Regions from separate parts of the Streptomyces sp. NPDC059524 genome, predicted to be linked through region 1. Evidence: riboswitches for the same ligand, from Rfam matches in the RefSeq annotation. Region 1 holds a riboswitch; each other region holds the start of a gene.
What was found. A riboswitch is a leader RNA that binds a small molecule or an ion and turns the genes downstream of it on or off. The one in region 1 is predicted to bind thiamine pyrophosphate.

Region 1 (3,267 bases):
CATGAACGGCACGGTGGCGGCGAAGGACCCGGCGAACGCGATCAGGGCGGGCAGCACCGGCTGCGGCCGGCTCTCCTCCGCCGCGAGGTCCACGGGCGCCCCGCGGCGGGCGCGGTGGCGGGCCAGCCAGTCGACGAGGACGACGGCGACGAAGCCGGGGATCCAGTAGCCGACGAACAGCAGGACGTTCTGGAAGCGGGCCGCGGTGTCGGCCGCGTGCATCCACAGCACGAGCGGGAAGCCGAGGAGCGCGGCGAGCGCCGCGCCGAGCGGGCGGGGCAGGCGGACGCCGACGACCTGGAGGGCGAGCGAGCCGCTGTAGTCGTTCATGGCGTTGCTGCACAGCGCGGCGAGCGCGACGGCGAGCAGTCCCAGCGAGCCGACGACTCCTCCGCCGAGGAGGGTGTCGACGCCCTGGGCGGTCTGGTCGGTGAAGACGGAGGCGCCCCACAGGCCGAGCGCCTCGACCGCGGTGAAGGAGACGGTGATGCCCGCGAGGGTGCACCAGAACATGCGGGACGGGGACGTGGTGCGCGGCAAGTAGCGGCTGAAGTCGCTCGCGTACGGGGCCCAGGACACGGACAGGCTGAGCGCGATCGTGGTGGTGAGGACGAACGCGCCGATCCGGTCGGCGCCCTGCGCGGCGCCGTGGGACGCGGGGGTCACGCCCGCGTCCGCGAGGCGCAGGGCCAGGGCGCAGAAGGCGACCGCGAGGACGGCCGTCATCCACTTCTGCAGGCGGTGGATCGCCTCGTAGCCGAACGCGCCGAGCAGGCCCTGCGCGCCCATCATGACGAGGGCCCCGAGCCAGAACGGCCAGCCGCACAGCCGGGCGAGCGCGTCGCCGCCGAACAGGCCGATGAGCGCGTCCCACGCGATGGACGACAGCCACTGGAGCGCGCCGGGGACCACGACACCGCGGCCGAACGCGAGGCGGGCGAGCGGCAGTTGTCCGGCGCCGGTGCGGCTGCCCCAGGTGCCGAGGTAGGCGGTGGGGACCGCGCCGAGGACCGTACCGAGGACGACGGCGGCCAGCGCCGTCGCGAAGTCGAGGCCGAGGGCGATGCCGACGGTGCCGGTGAAGACGCCGCTCATCGTCAGGTTCGGCGCGAACCAGACGGTGAAGAGGCGTCCGGCGCCGCCGTAGCGGTGCTCCTCGGGGACGGGGGCGATGCCGCGCGCCTCGGGGCGCCAGTCCCCCGGCGCGGTAGGCATCCGCCCGTCGAAGGCGGTGCTCCGGGGCTCGCTCGAGACATGCGGTATCGACATCGCTGACATCCCTCCGCCAGTGCTAACTGGTTCAGGTTCTACGGGTGTGATCTCAGCTCCTCGCATGTGCGGGAGCACCCCGTGTCGGGCAGTACGGGAGCGAACACTAGCCGTTCGCCGGGCGTGGGACGAAGCCGCCCCCGGCTCCGTCCCACACTCCGGTCAGCAGTCCTGACGTCGGGGGCGCGTCACATGTTGATCATGTGGCCCGCGAGTCCGTGCACCGCCTCCTTCACCGCCTCGCCGAGGGTCGGGTGCGCGTGCACGTTGCGGGCGACCTCGTGGACGGTGAGGTCCCACTGCTGGGCCAGCGTCAGTTCCGGCAGCAGCTCGGTGACGTCGGGGCCGATCAGGTGCCCGCCGATGAGCTCGCCGTGCGTGGCGTCGCTGATGAGCTTCACGAAGCCGTTGGTGTCGCCGAGGCCGTGCGCCTTGCCGTTCGCCATGAAGGGAAACTTGGCGACCTTCACGTCGTAGCCGAGGTCGCGGGCCTGCGCCTCCGTGTAGCCGAAGCTCGCGATCTGCGGCTGGCAGTAGGTGGCCCGCGGGATCATCGCGTAGTCGAGCTCCATCGTCTCGGCGCCGGCGAGGGTCTCGGCGGCGATGACGCCCATCGCCTCGGCGGTGTGCGCGAGCATCAGCTTGGCGGTGACGTCGCCGATGGCGTAGATGTGCGGCACGGACGTGCGGCAGAAGCCGTCGACCTGGATCGCGCCGCGCTCGGTGTGCGCGACGCCGGTGCCCTCCAGACCGTAGCCCGTGACGTTGGGCGCGAAGCCGATCGCCTGGAGGACCTTGTCCGCGGTGAGGACCTGCTGGGCGCCGTCCTTGCCGGTGACGGTGACGCGGACGTCGGGACCGGACTCGTCGATGGACTCGACCCGGGTCGAGGTCAGCACGTCGATGCCCAGCTTGCGGTACTGGCGGGCCAGTTCGGCCGACACCTCGGCGTCCTCGAGGGGCGCCATCCGGTCGAGGAACTCGACGATCGTGACCTTCACGCCGTACTGGTGCAGCACGTACGCGAACTCGATGCCGATGGCGCCCGCGCCCGCGATGACGATCGAGCGGGGCAGGTCGTCGGCGAGGATCTGCTCCTCGAAGGTGACGACGCGTTCGCTGCGCCGGGTGCCGGGCAGCAGCCGGGGCGTGGCGCCGGTGGCGATGATGCAGTTCTCGAAACCGATGGTGCGGGTCGTGCCGTCGGACCCGGCGACCTGGAGGGTGTGCGCGTCGAGGAAAGTGCCGCGGCCGTCGAACTCCGTGATCTTGTTCTTCTTCATCAGGTAGTGGACGCCCTTGACGCGGCCGTCGGCGACCTTGCGGCTGCGGGTGAAGGCCTCGCCGTAGTCGAAGGTGACCTGGCCGTCGACCTTGATGCCGAAGGTCTTCGCCTCGTGGTTGAAGATGTGGGCCAGTTCCGCGTTGCGCAGCAGGGCCTTGGTGGGGATGCAGCCCACGTTCAGACAGACGCCGCCCCAGTACTTCTCCTCGACGACCGCGACCCGCTTGCCGAGCTGGGCCGCCCGGACCGCGGCCACGTATCCGCCGGGTCCCGCTCCCAGTACGACCACGTCGAACCGCTCGTCCTGCTCCACCATGACCATGTCCTCTTTCATAGCTTCGTCCGTCGCGGGGATCGCCCGCCGTGTCGGATTCTGCCGCTCCGCCGGGTCGGCCACCACCGCGATCAGGCGCATACCCTCGACAGCGTCAGACATCACAGTCGGCGGACACGACAGTCGTCACCGTCGCCGGACATCGCAGGGGAGGCGAAGTGTCCCGGTCCCTCGGACGCGGGCGGCCGCTCGCGGTCGTGCTGTGCGTGCTCGCCCTGCTGCTGCTCGGTCCGAGCGCGCCCGGCGGGACGCTCGTCGCCCGGCCCGCGCTGCCGCCGGGCGCGCCGACGGCCGTCGTCGAGGGCCGGGTCATGACGTGGAACCTGTGCAATCCCTGCGGCGGCCCCGAACTCGCCGTCGGCCGGGCCACGCACATCGC
Region 2 (3,267 bases), on a different contig from region 1:
GTAGTTGAAGAAGACGTGCGCGAGCAGGATGGCCCACACGGTGGTGTCGAGCCGGACCCCCCACAGATCGTCGAGGAGTCCGCCGCGGCCGACGACCGCGAGGAAGGCGGTGCCGACGACGACGGTGGGCAGCACGAACGGCACGGTGACGGCGGCCCGCAGCACCTGCTTGCCGGGGAAGTCGAGCCGGGCGAAGACGTAGGCGCCGGGCAGGGCGATCAGCAGGGTCAGCGCGGTGGAGGCGAGCGCCTGCCACACGGTGAACCACAGGACGTGCCGGACGTCCGCCTCCCCGAGCACGTCGAGGATCCGGCCGAGGCGCCAGACCCCGTCGGCGTGCAGACCGCGCTCGACGATCGCGGCGACGGGGTAGGCGAAGAAGAGCCCGAAGAACACGGCGGGCACGGCCATGAGACCGAGCCGCGCCGCGCTCCCCGTACGGAGCCGGCGCGGCCGGTTGGCGGCCTCGGCCTTGTCCGTGACCGCGGTCTTGTCCGTGGCCCCGGTCTTGTCCGTGACCTCGGCCTTGTCCGGGGTCACTTCCTGACGAGCGACGTCCACGTCTTGACCCACTCGTCGCGGTGGTCCGCGATGTTCCGCGGGCTCATGGTGTGCGGCTTGTCGATCTCGACCGCGTACTTGGTGTAGTCGGCGGGCGCGACGGCGTTCTTCGCCACCGGGTCGACGAACATGTTGAGCGGCATGTCCTCCTGGAACTGCTTGGAGATCAGGAAGTCGAGGAAGGCCTTGCCGCCCTTCTCGTTCTTCGCCCCGTCGAGCAGGCCGGCGAACTCGATCTGCCGGAAGCAGGTGCCGGTCGCGACGCCGACGGGCGAGGTCTTGGGCTGCGGGTCGGAGTAGATCGCCTCGGCGGGCGGGGAGGACGCGTAGGAGACGACGAGCGGGCGGTCGCCGCCGGCCTTCTTGCCGCCGGCGCTGCCGGAGAACTCCTCGTTGTACGCCTGGTCCCAGCCGCTGACGACCTTCACGCCGTTGGCGTTCAGCTTCTTCCAGTAGGACTGCCAGCCGTCGTCGCCGTACTGGGCAGCGCTGCCGAGCAGGAAGCCGAGGCCCGGCGAGGACGTCGCGGCGTCCTCGGTGACCAGCAGGTTCTTGTACGCGGGCTTGGCCAGGTCGGCGAAGGAGGCCGGCGGCGTCAGCTTGTGGTCGGCGAAGTACTTCTTGTCGTAGTTGACGCAGATGTCGCCGGTGTCGACGGGCGTGACGCGGTTCTTGCCCTTGTCGAGGCGGTACTGGTCCGGGACCTGGTCGATGCCCTTGGCCTCGTAGGAGGTGAACAGGCCGTTGTCGAGGGCGCGGGACAGCAGGGTGTTGTCGACGCCGAAGAACACGTCGCCGACGGGGTTGCCCTTGGACAGGATCGCCTTGTTGACGGCCTGGCCGGCGTCGCCGTCCTCGACGACCTTCACCTTGTAGCCGGACTTCTTCTCGAAGTCCTTGAGCACGTTCTTGGAGACGGCCCACGAGTCGTGGCTGACCAGGGTGACCGTCTTGGACTCGGCGGCGTCCCCGCCGCCCGAGGACGACGAGCCGCACGCGGACAGCGTGACGAGCCCGAGACCCACGGCCGCGGCCAGGTACGCCTTCTTGTTCTTGCTCACTGGTTTTCCTCCTGGGGGTGACCAGGAAGAGACGCGGCCCTGCCCGGGGCCACGCGGGGCTCCGGGCAGGGCGCAACAGCTTGAGTGGTGACCGAACTTCCTACCCAGAATGACCTGGGCAAGGTTCAGAGGGTCTGCGGCTCTGCCGCACTCTCAGCGCTGTGGCGCTCCCCTGTCGGAATATGAAGATGTGGTACTGGGGGCAAGGCTACCGCTCGGTGGCGGCAAGCTGTCCACACGCCCCGTCGATCTCCTGGCCACGGGTGTCCCGGATGGTGACAGGGACGCCGTGCGCGGCGATGGCCTCGACGAACGCCTTCTCGTCCTCGGGACGCGACGCGGTCCACTTGGAGCCCGGGGTCGGGTTCAGCGGGATGAGGTTGACGTGCACGGGCTTGCCGCGGAGCAGGCGCCCCAGCCGGTCACCGCGCCAGGCCTGGTCGTTGATGTCCCGGATGAGCGCGTACTCGATGGACAGCCGGCGCCCGGACTTGGCCGCGTACTCCCACCCGGCGTCGAGGACCTCGCGCACCTTCCACCGCGTGTTGACGGGCACGAGGGTGTCGCGCAGCTCGTCGTCAGGGGCGTGCAGCGAGATGGCCAGCCGGCACTTGAAGCCTTCATCGGCGAACCGGTGAATGGCCGGGACCAGGCCGACCGTCGACACGGTGATCCCGCGCTGGCTGAGCCCGAGCCCGTCCGGCTCGGGGTCGGTGAGGGCGCGGATGGCGCCGACGACCCGCTTGTAGTTGGCGAGCGGCTCGCCCATCCCCATGAACACGATGTTGGACAGCCGCGCCGGTCCGCCGGGGATCTCCCCGTCCCGCAGGGCCCGCATCCCGTCGACGATCTGGTGCACGATCTCACCGGTCGACAGGTTCCGGTCCAGCCCGGCCTGCCCGGTCGCGCAGAACGGGCAGTTCATCCCGCACCCGGCCTGCGACGAGATGCACATCGTCACCCGGTCCGGGTACCGCATGAGCACGGACTCGACGAGCGTCCCGTCGAACAGCCGCCACAGGGTCTTGCGGGTGGTGTCCTGGTCGGTCGACAGATGCCGCACGACGGTCATCAGCTCGGGCAGCAGCGCCTCCCGCAGCTTCTCGCGCGACCCGGCGGGAATGTCGGTCCACTCCGCGGGGTCGTGCGCGTACCGCGCGAAGTAGTGCGTCGACAGCTGCTTGGCGCGGAACGGCTTCTCACCGATCGCGGCGACGGCTTCCTTCCGCTCGGCGGGCGAGAGGTCGGCAAGGTGCCGCGGCGGCTTCTTGGCTCCGCGGGGGGCGACGAATGTGAGTTCTCCGGGCTTAGGCATGGCTGTACCAGTGTCGCAGACAAACGAGGACGGGCCCGCCGCCCTGTGGACAACGGACCCGCACCGGGAGAAACGCAGGTCAGCCGGACCCGACGAACAGCACCAGCAGCAGCCACACCACCGGCGCCGTCGGCAGCAGGGAGTCCAGGCGGTCCATGATGCCCCCGTGCCCGGGGAGCAGGGTGCCCATGTCCTTGATGCCGAGGTCGCGCTTGATCATGGACTCGCCGAGGTCGCCGAGCGTCGCGGACGCGGCGACGCAGACGCCGAGGACCAGGCCCTGCCACCACGTGCCGTCGTCCACCAGGAACTGCATGCACAGCACGCCCG
Region 3 (3,267 bases), on a different contig from region 1:
GTTGTGCCGCTTGGCGATGGAGTTCAGCTCGCCGAGCGTGCGCAGCTCCGCGAACTGGGCCTCGTCGTTGGCGTCCGCGATGGAGCCGGGGCGCAGGCCGTCGCCGAGCGAGTACGTCACGTCGTACGCCGCGAGGATCTCGCAGAGCTCCTCGAAGTTCTCGTAGAGGAAGCTCTCCTTGTGGTGCGCGAGGCACCAGGCGGCCATGATCGAGCCGCCGCGCGAGACGATGCCGGTCTTGCGGTTGGCGGTCAGCGGCACGTACGGGAGGCGGACGCCGGCGTGGACCGTCATGTAGTCCACGCCCTGCTCGGCCTGCTCGATGACCGTGTCCTTGTAGATCTCCCAGGTCAGCTCCTCGGCCTTGCCGTCGACCTTCTCGAGGGCCTGGTAGAGCGGCACGGTGCCGATCGGGACGGGGGAGTTGCGCAGCACCCACTCGCGGGTGGTGTGGATGTTGCGGCCGGTGGAGAGGTCCATGACCGTGTCGGCGCCCCACTTGGTCGCCCAGGTCATCTTCTCCACCTCCTCCTCGATGGAGCTGGTCACGGCCGAGTTGCCGATGTTGGCGTTGACCTTCACCAGGAACCGCTTGCCGATGATCATCGGCTCGATCTCCGGGTGGTTCACGTTCGCCGGCAGGACCGCCCGGCCGGCCGCGATCTCGTCGCGGACGACCTCGGGCGCGACGTTCTCCCGGATCGCCACGTACTCCATCTCCGGGGTGATCTCGCCCCGGCGGGCGTACGCGAGCTGGGTCACGGCCTGGCCGGACCGGCCCCGGCGCGGCTGGCGCGGGCGGCCCGGGAAGACGGCGTCGAGGTTCTTCAGCCCACCGCGCGGGGAGGTGTGCTTGATGCCGTCGTCCTCGGGGCGGACGGGGCGTCCCGCGTACTCCTCGGTGTCGCCGCGGCCGATGATCCAGTTCTCCCGCAGCGGCGCGAGGCCCCTGCGGACATCGGTGTCGACGGTCGGATCGGTGTACGGGCCGGAGGTGTCGTAGAGCGTGACGTCCTGCCCGTTGGTGAGGTGCACCTGGCGGACCGGCACCTTGAGGTCGGGGCGAGAGCCCTCGATGTACCCCTTGTGCCAGCCGATGGACTTCCCGGCCTCCGGCTCAGAGCCGTTGGAGGCAGGCGTGCGTGCGTCCGTTGTGGTCATGAGACCTACTCCCTACGCCGGCATTACCCGGTAACAGGTTCGGCGGTCGACGCAGCGGCTCTCGTTCCACGGCGTTCCACGTTTCACGTGAAACACGCGCTGGGACGAAGGTCAGCGCCCTCTCAGCCCGGTGCTCCGAGCTCCCGCGTTTGCAAAGGTGCCCCCACGCTAGCGTCATGACGGACACGTTGAACAGAGGGCCCCTCCCGTTCTTGCGATGATCGGGCGGTGACCACGACGCATGAGCCCGCGCCTCCCTCGTCCCCGACGCCGCACGGCCACTCCCACAGCCACGGCCCGGCGGCCCCCGTCTCCCGGCATCTGCGGAAGGTCATCGCGGCTGTCCTGATCCCGTTCTCCGTGGCGGTCGTGGTGGGTCTGGCGGTGCTGTGGCCGGGCGGCGCACCGGCCCACGACCGCACCGGCGTGGGCTTCGACCGGCAGACGCAGCAGGCGACGGTGGCCCGCATCGAGAAGGTCGACTGCAAATCCGTGCACGCCTCGGGCGGGGCGACGACCGGAGACCCGGGCACAGGCACGGGCGCGGGCGCGGGTCCGACCGGTGGGAAGCCGGGGGCCGCCGCGGGCGAGTGCGAGAACGCGACGGTGCGCGTGGACACCGGCAAGGACAAGGGCCGTACCTTCGTCGAGGTCGTGCAGCCGGACTCGCCCCGCCAGCTGCACGAGGGCCAGCAGGTGATCGTCGCCTACGCGCCCGACGCCCCGAAGAACCTCCAGTACGCGGTCACCGACGTGAACCGGAAGATCCCCATGACACTGCTCGCCGGGATCTTCGCCCTGGCGGTGGTCGTGGTGGGCCGCATGCGCGGGGTCATGGCGCTCGTCGCGCTCGCGATCAGCTTCATGGTGCTGACCTTCTTCATCCTCCCCGCGATCCTCCAGGGCTCGAACCCGCTGGTGGTGGCGGTGGTCGGGGCCAGCGCGATCATGCTCATCGCGCTCTACATGTGCCACGGCCTGTCGGCCCGCACCTCCGTCGCGGTGCTCGGCACCCTCGCCTCGCTGCTGCTGATCGGTCTGCTCGGCTCGCTGTTCATCGGCTGGGCCGCGCTGACCGGCAACACCGACGACAGCACCGGTCTGATCCACGGCCTGTACCCGGACATCGACATGAGCGGTCTGCTGCTCGCCGGCGTCATCATCGGCTCGCTCGGTGTCCTGGACGACGTGACGGTCACCCAGACCTCGGCGGTCTGGGAGCTGCACGAGGCGAACCCGTCGATGGGCTGGCGCGGTCTGTACCGGGCGGCCATCCGGATCGGCCGCGACCACATCGCGTCGGTCGTGAACACCCTGGTGCTCGCGTACGCGGGCGCGGCGCTGCCGCTCCTGCTGCTCTTCTCGATCGCGCAGAGCAGCGTGTCCGACGTCGCCAACAGCGAACTGGTCGCCGAGGAGATCGTGCGCACGCTGGTCGGCTCGATCGGCCTGGTCGCCTCCGTGCCGGTGACGACCCTGCTGGCCGCTCTGGTGGTGTCCGCCGACCGCCCCGGGTCCCACGGACCCACGCAGGCCCCTGCGGGGAGGTCCGGCCGGGGCCGGCGACGCAAGCGCTGAACCGTCGCGCGGAACTGCTCGGGCGCACCGCGCTGCTGAAGCGTTACGTCTGCCGTGGCGTGGGCTGCCGGGAGGTCAGCCCGCGCTCTGCTCCTCGGCCAGGATCCGGTCGAGGGCCTGGTCGAGATCGGCCTCGAAATCGGCCATCGCCTGCTCCTGGCCGAGCGGGACCAGCTTGTCCGTGCGGTCCAGGAACGCGATGATCGGCGCGACCCCGGCCCGGAACAGGGCCTGGTCGCTGCCGACCTGCAGCCTGATGTGGACCTCGCCGGGCAGCTCGTCGGTGTCACGGCCGCCCGCCGGCTCCACGGGGGAGACCCGGACATCGCCGTCGCCAGTCGCCCCGTTGACCCCGTCGACGAGCAGCTCGCGGCCGAACGCCCAGGTCACCGGAGCGTCTCCGGGAAGGTGGAAGGTGAGCCGCACCGCGTACGGATCCGTGGGCTCGTACTTGAGCTCCACCGGGATACGGAACGAGAGCTCCTCGGAGACGAGGAAGCTCATCATGACCTCTGCCTGAACTGCTTG

Region 2: it holds a riboswitch for thiamine pyrophosphate, as region 1 does, so the genes downstream of both, ACFW9D_RS09060 (thiamine ABC transporter substrate binding subunit) here and ACFW9D_RS06270 (purine-cytosine permease family protein) in region 1, are expected to answer to the same signal.
Region 3: it holds a riboswitch for thiamine pyrophosphate, as region 1 does, so the genes downstream of both, thiC (phosphomethylpyrimidine synthase ThiC) here and ACFW9D_RS06270 (purine-cytosine permease family protein) in region 1, are expected to answer to the same signal.

What each region holds. Positions count from the first base shown of each region.
Region 1 is NZ_JBHYTK010000013.1:53,244-56,510, forward strand. Features, by position in the region: gene ACFW9D_RS06270 (purine-cytosine permease family protein) at 1-1,269, opposite strand, end outside; TPP riboswitch at 1,261-1,361, opposite strand; gene lpdA (dihydrolipoyl dehydrogenase) at 1,458-2,870, opposite strand; gene ACFW9D_RS06280 (endonuclease/exonuclease/phosphatase family protein) at 3,047-3,267, shown strand, end outside.
Region 2 is NZ_JBHYTK010000021.1:31,846-35,112, forward strand. Features, by position in the region: gene ACFW9D_RS09055 (iron ABC transporter permease) at 1-411, opposite strand, end outside; gene ACFW9D_RS09060 (thiamine ABC transporter substrate binding subunit) at 537-1,622, opposite strand; TPP riboswitch at 1,702-1,806, opposite strand; gene rlmN (23S rRNA (adenine(2503)-C(2))-methyltransferase RlmN) at 1,831-2,937, opposite strand; gene ACFW9D_RS09070 (phosphatidate cytidylyltransferase) at 3,017-3,267, opposite strand, start outside.
Region 3 is NZ_JBHYTK010000008.1:20,867-24,133, reverse strand. Features, by position in the region: gene thiC (phosphomethylpyrimidine synthase ThiC) at 1-1,161, opposite strand, end outside; TPP riboswitch at 1,154-1,318, opposite strand; gene ACFW9D_RS03670 (YibE/F family protein) at 1,390-2,739, shown strand; gene ACFW9D_RS03665 (SsgA family sporulation/cell division regulator) at 2,815-3,267, opposite strand, start outside.